3 regions of the Mesorhizobium sp. WSM4822 genome follow, and region 2 is predicted to be linked to each of the others. Evidence: riboswitches for the same ligand, from Rfam matches in the RefSeq annotation. Region 2 holds a riboswitch; each other region holds the start of a gene.
What was found. Region 2 has a riboswitch for cobalamin ahead of AC0L3E_RS30920 (ABC transporter ATP-binding protein). Riboswitches for the same ligand answer to the same signal wherever they lie in the genome.

Region 1 (3,271 bases), on a different contig from region 2:
CTCCGCACCAGCGCGCTCATATTCGCCGGGCCGCCCTCGCGGAAATAGTCGAGCAGGCCGTCCAACTCTTCGCGCGGCAGCGTCGAGGCTTCGATCAGGCGCAAATCCTCGTCGCGGCATTCGCCGGGCAGCAGCGCCAGTTTTATGCCGCGTTCGCGGGCAGTCGAGGCGAGCTGGTCGCAGCCGTAGCGCCACCAGTCGTAGCCGCCGAGGATGCGCACCAGGATGATCTTGGCGTGGCGGGCGACGCTGTCGACCCAGAGGTCGACGGACATCGGATGGCGCAGGTCACGCAGTGCGGCCAGCCGCATCGAGGGCAGGCGGCCGGCATCGGCCTTCCAGGCTGCCGCCAGTCCGGCGAGGTCGCTGTCGGTGAAGGACAGGGCCACGATATCCGCCGGCGTCTGCCGCAGATCGACCGGCTCGGCGAGGTCGTCGAGCGAGGCGGATGTCGTGGTGAGGATGTGCATCGCGACCCGTGTCCGAAATCAGCCGGCGAGTATACGCTCGATCGCCGGGCGGTTCAGCCCCTTCAGGCCGATGACGACGAGGCGCGAGCGGCGGTCGTCCTGCGCGGTCCAGGCGCGGTCATAGTAATGATTGACGCGCGGCCCGACGGCCTGCAGCAAGAGCCGCATCGGCTTGCCGCCGACTTCGACGAAGCCTTTTACGCGCAGCACGTTCTCTTCTTCTGCGACGGTGGCGACGCGCTTTGCCAGCTCGTCCGGATTGGCGATCGAGGCAATGTCGACGATGAAGGTGTCGAAGTCGTCATGCTCGTGGTCGAACGCGCCGTCATGATGGGACTTGCGGTTCTCGATGTCGTCCTCGACGGCGAGACCGAGCCCGAGCAGCACCGAGGGATCGACCTTGCCATGCGATGTCGGCACGATCTTCACCGCGCGGGCGGAGTGTTCGCCAATGATGGTATTGGCGCGGGCGGTGCCGGCGGCGTCCATCAGGTCGCTCTTCGACAGGATGATCAGGTCGGCGCAGGCGATCTGATCCTCGAACAGTTCTTCCACCGGGTCGTCGTGGTCGAGCGTCTCGTCCCCGGCGCGCTGCGCCTGCAGGGCATCCATGTCGTTGGCGACGCGGCCTTCGGCCAAGGCCGGCCCGTCGACCACGGCAATGACGCCATCGACAGTCACCCGGCTTTTCACGCTCGGCCACTGAAAGGCCTGGACCAGCGGCTTGGGCAGCGCCAGGCCCGAAGTCTCGATCAGGATGTGGTCGACCCTCGGCGTCAGCGACAGGATCTTGTCAAGCGCCGGGACGAAATCATCGGCGACGGTGCAGCAGATGCAGCCATTGGCCAGTTCGACGATGTTTTCCTCCGGGCAGGTGTCGATGCCGCAGCCCTTGAGAATCTCGCCGTCGATGCCGATGTCGCCGAATTCGTTGACGATGATGGCAATGCGCTTGCCGCCGGCGTTTTCCAGGAGATGGCGGACCAGCGTCGTCTTGCCGGCGCCGAGGAAGCCGGTGACGACGGTGCAGGGAACGCGGGAGAGGTTCGCAGACGAATCTGGGGCAGTCATGGTCAGTCCTTCAGCAGGTCGAGGGGAGGGATGCGGGCAACGAGGCCGCGCTTCAGGCTATCGGGGCGGCCACGCCAGGGAATGAGACCGTCGGTCGAGGTGGCGAAAAGCTTGGCGCCCGTGACGAGGTCGGCGCCGCTGGTCTCGGTCAGGTCGCCAAAGACATAGCTCCAGCAGCCGTCGCGCAGGATGGCGGCGCTGAGGCGCCGCTTGCAATTGCCAAGGCATTCGACACTGCGGATGCGGATGTCGTCGCCGGATGCGGCGCGGCGCGTATCCTCCGCCAGCAATTCGCCGGCGCGGGGATGAGCGTCGGAGCCGGTCTCGTCGCGACAGGAGGCGCAGACGATGATGGTGACGCCGGCCAACGCATCATCATGGCCGGACGAAATATCCGCTGTGCCAGCCGAAAAACTGCTGTCGTGGTCCAAAGATCGGGCTCCTTGCCCGGAAACCCGCCGGGCGATCGGATTCTAAAGTCGCAGACGGCAGGTCTCCTGGCTCGCGGGTCATCGCCTTGGGTAGCCGCCTTCCCGGGAACTCCCAGTGGCTTTCGGCCTTGGCTCTTCGCTTACAGTTGCGGGGACAGCCGCGGATTTGGGATTTTGCCCCTCACCGCATTCCCTCTTAGCTCTTGCCGTTGCGGGCAAGAGACCATCTGAACCGGATTTAGGCTTTTGCGAGCGGCGGTGTCAACGCGAGCTTACGACATGGCGATGTCGGCCAGCGCCGGACCCAAATCGCCGGCCTGGGTCACTTCCATGCGCTCTAGGCCAAGCCAGCCCTGCATCTGCTTCAATTCCTCTAACAGTTCTGCAGCGGTTTCAGGCGGCGCACCCGGCTCGGCATAGGCCGCATGGACCCGCAGTATACTGGCCGGACGGTCGGCCTTGAGGTCGACGCGTGCCACGATCCTGTCGCCGAGCAGGAACGGCAGGACATAATAGCCGTATTGCCGCTTGTCGGCCGGCGTGTAGATCTCGATGCGGTAATGGAAATCGAACAGCCGCTCGGTGCGCGATCGTTCGAAGACAACCGGATCGAAGGGCGCCAGCAGGGCGCGGGCCCCGATTTTGCGCGGCAGGCGGGCGTCCCGGTGAAGATAGGCCGGCTTGTCCCAGCCTTCGACACGCACCGGCAGCAACTCGCCGGTTTCAACCAGTTCCTCCAGCCGGCCTTTCATGTCGGCCGGCGACAGGCGGAAATAATCGCGCAAATCGCCTGAAGTCGCCACGCCGTGGGCGCGGGCGGAAATGCGCAGCAATTCGCGGTGCGCGTCCTCAGGCGTCGGCACTGGGAGGTCGAGGATCGCCTGCGGCAGCACGCGCTCGGGCAGATCATAGAAGCGCTCGAACCCGCGACGATGCGCCGTGGTGATGCGGCCTGCCCAGAACAGCCATTCGAATGCGTGCTTGGCATGGCTCCAGCCCCACCAGCCACCCGAGCCTTTCTGGCCTTCGAGCGCGGAAGCGGCAATCGGGCCGCGCTCGGCGACCTGGCGGTAAATCTCTTCGATATAGGCGGCGTGCTCGCGGCCCCATTTGGCGAGGCCCAGATACATTTCGTCGCCGCGCTCGGCGCGCTGCATGCGCCAGCGCATCAGCGGGTAGGTCTCGACCGGCAGGAAGGACGCCTCGTGCGCCCAGTATTCGAAAACCGTGCGCTTACGCGTCACGGCCGCGTTGTCGAGCAGCGAGAACGGGTAGGGACCAAGGCGCGAATAGAGCGGC
Region 2 (3,271 bases):
GATATTGGCGGGTCCGGGTGTCAGTTCGGCATAGCGCAGGGCGACGAAGCGCTCGTTCTTGACCGCGTCCGTCTCTTTCATGGCCGGATGGACCTTCAGGAAATCGAGCAGCTTCTTGTAGCCGCCGCCACCCTGGTAATCGAGCAGGATGAGGAATTGCGGATTGCGCGACGCCACCGTTTCCCAGTCCGTGTTGCCCCAGCTGGTGTCCATGTCGGCCATGATGTTGTCGCCGCCGGCGGCTGATATCATGGCGCTGGGGATGGCGAACTTGCCTGCTGTGAACGGTTTGTCCTCGCCGGAATCATAGAGAAACACTCGCGTACCCTTGCCGTTGCCGACCTTGGCGGTGATGTCGGCGAGCTGCTTCTTCCAGCCGGAGACAAGCTTCTCCGCCTCGGCCTCCTTGCCGAAGATCTTGCCCAGCTTTTCGACGTCGCCATAGAGCAGGTCCATCGAGGCGGCTGGGCGGCTCTTGTCGAGATGCACGCAGCTTTCCGTCAGCACCAGCGTCTTGATGCCGTGCGGAGCAAGCGTATCGGGTGTCACCTCGCCGCCCGGCTTCATGCCATAATACCAGCCGGCGAAGAAGAAATCCGGCTCGACCGCGACGAGGTTTTCGAGCGTCGGATATTTCGGCGCCAGTTCCGGGATCGAACCCTGCTCGGCCTTGAATTCGGGACCCACCTTGTACCATCCGGTGATGCCGGTCAGGCCGACGATCGACGGCTGCAGTTTCAGCGCGAAAGCCATCTCGGCCATGTTGAGATCCTGGATGACGGCGCGCTTCGGCGGCGCATCGAAGGTCAGCGGCTTGCCGCAGCTGTCGACCGTGACCGGGAAGGCCAGGGCTGTCGAGGCCAGCAGCGAGAAGACAAGCGAAAAGGCCAGGCGTTTCACGGATTTGCTCCTTGTGGATGGGATTGGGTCGACTACGAAATGGCTTCAATCACGACGGCGGCGCGGCACGGTTCGGCACATCGAACACCGTCAGTTCGCGGTCTTCGGTCGGATGGCGCAGACGCAGCACATCGATGCCGAAAATCTCGCGGATCAGCTTTTGGGTCAGCGCTTCGCGCGGTGCGGCGAGCGCTTGCAGACGGGCATGGTTCATCACCGCCACCCTGGTGGCGAACGGTGCCACCAGCGCCAGATCGTGCAGCACCGCGATCACCGTCATCTCGAAGCCTGCCACGAGGTCGAGCAGTTCGCCGCGGGCGCGCGGGTCGAGATGGTTGGTCGGCTCGTCGAGGAACAGGATTTTTGGCTGCTGGGCGATGGCGCGCGCAAGTTGGGCGCGCTGGCGCTCGCCGCCCGACAGCGAGCCGATGGTGCGGCCAAATAGCGGCAGCAGGCCGGTCCGACGCAGTGCATCGACGACGATCTCGCGCTCCTCGCTCCTGCGCCGCAGCCCGGCGTGCGGAACCCGGCCAAGCTCGACATAGTCGATCACCGCCAGCCGCGGATCGGGCTGGTCGGTCTGGCCGACCACGGCAATGTGCAGCGCCCGTTCGGCGGCTGAAATCCTGTCCAGGAGGCGCCCGCCGAGCTTCACCTCGCCGGAGCTCGGACGCAGCATGCCCGACAGCATGCGCAGCAGCGTCGTCTTGCCGGCGCCGTTGGGACCGATGATGGCAAGGCGATCGCCGGCGGCCACCGAGAAGCTGACCGCCTGAACCAGATCCCGCCCATTCGCCGTGACGCAGAGGTCACGGGCTTCGAGAAGCGCTACGGTCATCGGCTGCTGCCCGCCGGCTTGCCGGGACGGCAAAGCGTATATACGACGATGCGATGGATGGAGCCGTCCAACTTTCCGTCACTTTCCAAAACTGGCGACGGAAGGAAGCTGGCGAACCGGCCGACAAGACCGGGATTCGCGTTTCCTCCCGGCACACCCCGTCCGGTCAACTCAGTGATGGCAGGTCTCCTGGCTCACGGGTCGTTGCGCCATCCAGCCTTCCCAGCCTTGCCGGCCAGTGGCATTCACGGATTTTGCTCGCCGCTTACAGTTGCGGGGGCAGCCACGGTCTCGACCTGAGCAGGCCTCACCGTGTTCCCTTTTCACCCCTCGCCTTTCGACTCGGGGACCATCACCGCTTCAGCGTAGATTTGCGCCGATCGCTTCGCAATGGATTTCTCGGACGGAGTGGTGGGCCAGCTAAGGGAAACAGGCATCGCATGCTCTCTTTATGTAATAATATAACATACCTAAGAGATGACGCCGGTCGCTGTCAAGCGAAAGCTCATGGGGCGGTTGGCCGGATGGCGACCGGCGTCGGCGCAGATTGCACGGGATGCGCAATTTCGATCAAACTGGCCTTGGGGAAAGGCGCCAAGATGATCCGGCCAATGCGAGGAGCAAAATGAACCCGACCGAGAAAGCGCTGTGGTTCGTCGAAAGCCATCTGCCGGAGGCGATCTCGCTTGATGATGTCGCGCAAAGCAGCGGCGTGTCGCGTTTTCATGTGACGCGCGCCTTCGGCGCCGCCACCGGCCGGTCGGTGATGGGCTACATGCGCTCACGCCGGCTGACCGAGGCGGCGCGCAAGCTGGCGGGCGGGGCGCCCGACATCCTCGCCGTCGCGCTCGACGCCGGCTACAACTCGCATGAGGCGTTCACTCGTGCCTTCCGCGATCAGTTCGGCACCACGCCGGAACTGGTGCGCGCGCAGGGCACACTCGACAAGCTCGACCTCGTGGAGCCGATCCTGATGGACCAGTCCCTCCTCACCAATCTCGAACCGCCGCGTTTCGAGACCAGCCGGCCGTTCCTGATCGCCGGCCTCGGCGAACGCTACAGCTGCGAAACCAGCGCCGCCATTCCGATGCAATGGCAGCGCTTCGGCCCCTATATCGGCAACATCCCGGGCGAGACCGGCAACGTCGCCTATGGCGTCTGCGTCAACGGCGACGATGCCGGCAATTTCGACTACATCGCCGGCGTCGAAGTGTCTGACTTCTCCGACCTGCCCAGGGACTTCTACCGGGTGCGGGTGCCGGCGCAGAAATATGCGGTCTTTGCCCACCGCGAACACATCTCGACCATCCGCCGGACGGTCAACACGATCTGGAACAAATGGCTGCCGGCCTCCGGGCATGAGATCGCGGACGCGCCGGAATTCGAACGCTACGGCCCCGAATTCGACCCGCGCAGCGGCAAGGGCGGGCTGGAGATCTGGATACCGGTGAAGGCGTAGTCGGTCAGGCCATCGGCAACGCCGGCCAGCGATCGGCGATCCGGCCGCCGGAAAACACCGCGATCGACCCGAAC
Region 3 (3,271 bases), on a different contig from region 2:
TTTTCTTGACTCGGTGACCTCAGCTAAGGTACATATTCGTCCATGGTGCTGATTTGCGCCAGTGACCCGCCGCACAGGCGGGTTTTTCGTTTGATGCTCCGTCAGCCTACGCGCCGGCGAAGGCTCCGAAGAAACCCGTTAGCCCCAATTCGTTGCCCTTTGGCGTCAGGGCCGGCAATTGACAATCGCCGGGTTGAGTCCATCCTCTTCCACCATCTCTGAGGCGGAGATTCGGGGCACATGTGGGATTTTGAGATCGGCCGGTCGGTGTCCATCATGATGCGGACCTGGCCGTTCATCGTCTTTCGCATGATCGTCTATTTCGGCATCACGCTGGCCTACATTATGGCGACGGGCACCGGCGCCTCGGTCGGCTATGGCGTCGGCCATATCTCCACTGATCCCGACGGGCCCATGTCCTTTGCCCTGTGGGGCGGCGTGGTCGGGTTTGGCCTCGTCTCGATCGCTGTGTATTGGATCCGCGAATACATCCTCTATGTCGTCAAGGCCGGCCACATCGCCGTCATGGTTCATCTGATCGACGGCCGCGACATTCCCGGCGGTCAGGACCAGATCGCCTATGCCAGGGATATTGTGACCCAGCGTTTCGCCGAGGCCAACATCCTTTTCGTCGTCGACCAACTCGTCAAGGGCGCCATCCGCGCCATCACCGGCCTGCTCGGCGGCATCGCCGCCTTCCTGCCGATACCGGGCCTGAGCGGCCTGGTCTCCTTCATCAACACGGTGATCCGCCTGTCGCTGACCTATGTCGACGAGATCATCCTCGGCTACAACATCCGCATCAATTCAGCCTCGCCCTTCGAGACAGCGCGCCAGGGCGTCGTGCTCTATGCCCAGAACGGCAAGGTCATGGTCAAGAACGCCGTCTGGCTGGCGGTCATCATGTGGGGCGTGTCGTTCATCATCTTTCTGATGATGCTGGCGCCTGCCGGCGCCATTCTCTTCCTGATGCCTGGCCAGCTCGCCGGCTGGGCTTTTGTGCTCGCCATCGTCTTCGCCTGGGCATTCAAGGCGGCGTTCATTGAACCCTTCGCCATCGCCTGCTTGATGCAGGTCTATTTCAAGACCATTGCGGGCCAGGTGCCGGATCCGGCCTGGGACGCCCGGCTGGCCGAGGCGTCGTCGAAGTTCAGGGAGCTCAAGGACAAGGCGCTCGCCTCCTTCGGCGGTTCGCGCTGGGGTACGGCCGGCGCCACACCCTGATCGGCTGGGCGGATGGTGTCTGGTGAGGCAGGAACGGTGTTGAGGCGCGCCACGGTGGATTTGAGCTGTGTCTCGCCTTGCCCGGAAAAAGTCTCGCTCATGATCAGCTCCGGCAGCGGCAGCCGCCGTCCCCAGCCATGCGTTTCAAGGTCCGGTTTGGGAGCGAACTCGGAAACACGGCCGACGCAGAGATAGGCGATCGGCGTTACGTGATCCGGAATGGCCAACAGCCGCTTCAGCGCCTCAGCCTCGATGATGCTCACCCAGCCGACACCGACGCCCTCGGCACGCGCGGCCAGCCAGAAATTCTGCACCGCGCAGACGGTGCTGTAGAGATCCATCTCCGGATTGTGCCAGCGTCCCAGCGGCGAACCCTTCGAGCGCTGCCTATCGCAGGTGATGCAGATGTTGAGTGCGCTCTCGCAGATGCCTTCCAGCTTGAGCTTGCGATACAGCGCCTGTTTTTCCGCCTCGATCGCCGGCAGTTCTTGTTCGCGCGCGGCCAGGAACAGGTCACGCACCTCCGCCCGTCGCTCGCTGTCACGAATGACAATGAAATTCCATGGCTGCATGAAGCCGACCGATGGCGCGTGATGGGCAGCAAGCAGCAGCCGCGCCAGCACGTCGTCATCGATCGCGGTGGGCAGGAAATGGCTGCGCACGTCGCGCCGCGTAAACATGGCGCGATAGACCGCATCGCGCGCATCCTGGTCAAATCCGTCGTCAATGGCAGCGGTCATATGTTCCGGCATCGCTTGTCCCCTTGCGATTGCAGATTCAAAACTGTCAGAGCGTACTTTGTGCGTCCAAATGGACACACGTCGCTCTGATGTCGTCCGCCTGACCATTCGGATGACGATGCCTGCCAGGCCGGTCTTCTGGCTTGGGATCAACCCGCGTCCGGTGCCTTCCCGTCATCGACAGTGGCATTTACCGGCGCGGTCCCCCTCACAGCGTTGGGCACGCCACGGAATTCAACCGTGTTCCCGATTCTCCCGCTTGCGGCGGGCACCAGGCAGTACCAGGGACCTTACGCCGAAGCGCCGGCGAGGCCAATGCCTGCGGCGACGCGAATGGACGCAGTCGATTTTCCCCAGCGATCAAGCAGCAATGCATGGCCATAGCGGCGCCGGGGCACTAGATAGGGAGCATGACCACCCGTCTCTACACCCATCCGATCTTCCTCGAGCATCTCACGCCGCCCGGACATCCCGAGCGGCCCGACCGCTTGCGTGCCATCGAGAGCGTGCTCGATGAGGAAGCCTTTGCCGGGCTCGATCGTATCCAGGCGTCGGAAGGCGACGAGGCCACCATCCTCTACGCGCATCCCGCCGATTTCGTCGCCCGCGTGCGCGCCGCCATTCCCGACGAGGGGATTGCCCGCATCGATGCCGACACCACTGCCAGTCCGAAGAGCTGGCAAGCGGCGATCACCGCGATCGGCGCCGCCAACGCCGCCGTCGATGACGTCTTTTCGGGCCGCGCCGACAACGTCTTCGTCGCCGCCCGGCCGCCCGGCCATCATGCCGAAAAGACCACCGCCATGGGCTTCTGCCTGTTCAACACGGCGGCGATCGCGGCGCGCTATGCGCAGAAGAAACACGGTGTCGAGCGCGTTGCCATCGTCGACTGGGACGTGCATCACGGCAATGGCACGCAGGACATTTTCTGGGACGATCCGTCGGTGCTCTATTGCTCGACACACCAGATGCCGCTTTATCCCGGCACCGGAGCGAAGAACGAAACGGGCGCCGGCAACATCGTCAACGCGCCGCTGGCGCCGCAGACTGGCAGCGAGGTGTTTCGCGATGCCTTCCTGTCGCGCGTCCTGCCCGCGCTCGACAATTTCGCGCCCGACCTGATTATCATTTCGGCGGGGTTCGACGCGCACCACCGCGATCCGCTGGCCGAGATCAATCTGACCGAGGATGATTTCGATTGGGCGACCGGCCAGCTGATGCAGCGCGCGGCACGCCACAGCGGCAACCGGCTCGTCAGCCTGCTCGAGGGCGGCTACGATCTGCAGGGATTGGCATTTTCGGTCGCC

Region 1: another riboswitch for cobalamin. It lies ahead of AC0L3E_RS13250 (DUF1636 family protein); the one in region 2 lies ahead of AC0L3E_RS30920 (ABC transporter ATP-binding protein).
Region 3: another riboswitch for cobalamin. It lies ahead of bluB (5,6-dimethylbenzimidazole synthase); the one in region 2 lies ahead of AC0L3E_RS30920 (ABC transporter ATP-binding protein).

What each region holds. Positions count from the first base shown of each region.
Region 1 covers NZ_JBVVQM010000005.1:33,259-36,529, reverse strand. Annotated here, with positions in the region: gene cobN (cobaltochelatase subunit CobN) at 1-470, opposite strand, end outside; gene cobW (cobalamin biosynthesis protein CobW) at 489-1,541, opposite strand; gene AC0L3E_RS13250 (DUF1636 family protein) at 1,544-1,972, opposite strand; cobalamin riboswitch at 2,012-2,215, opposite strand; gene AC0L3E_RS13245 (winged helix-turn-helix domain-containing protein) at 2,245-3,271, opposite strand, start outside.
Region 2 covers NZ_JBVVQM010000018.1:75,598-78,868, forward strand. Annotated here, with positions in the region: gene AC0L3E_RS30915 (ABC transporter substrate-binding protein) at 1-900, opposite strand, end outside; gene AC0L3E_RS30920 (ABC transporter ATP-binding protein) at 950-1,738, opposite strand; cobalamin riboswitch at 1,901-2,107, opposite strand; gene AC0L3E_RS30925 (AraC family transcriptional regulator) at 2,364-3,197, shown strand; gene AC0L3E_RS30930 (DSD1 family PLP-dependent enzyme) at 3,202-3,271, opposite strand, start outside.
Region 3 covers NZ_JBVVQM010000004.1:119,971-123,241, forward strand. Annotated here, with positions in the region: gene AC0L3E_RS11310 (hypothetical protein) at 241-1,224, shown strand; partial or broken gene bluB (5,6-dimethylbenzimidazole synthase) at 1,347-2,072, opposite strand; cobalamin riboswitch at 2,076-2,255, opposite strand; gene AC0L3E_RS11320 (histone deacetylase family protein) at 2,375-3,271, shown strand, end outside.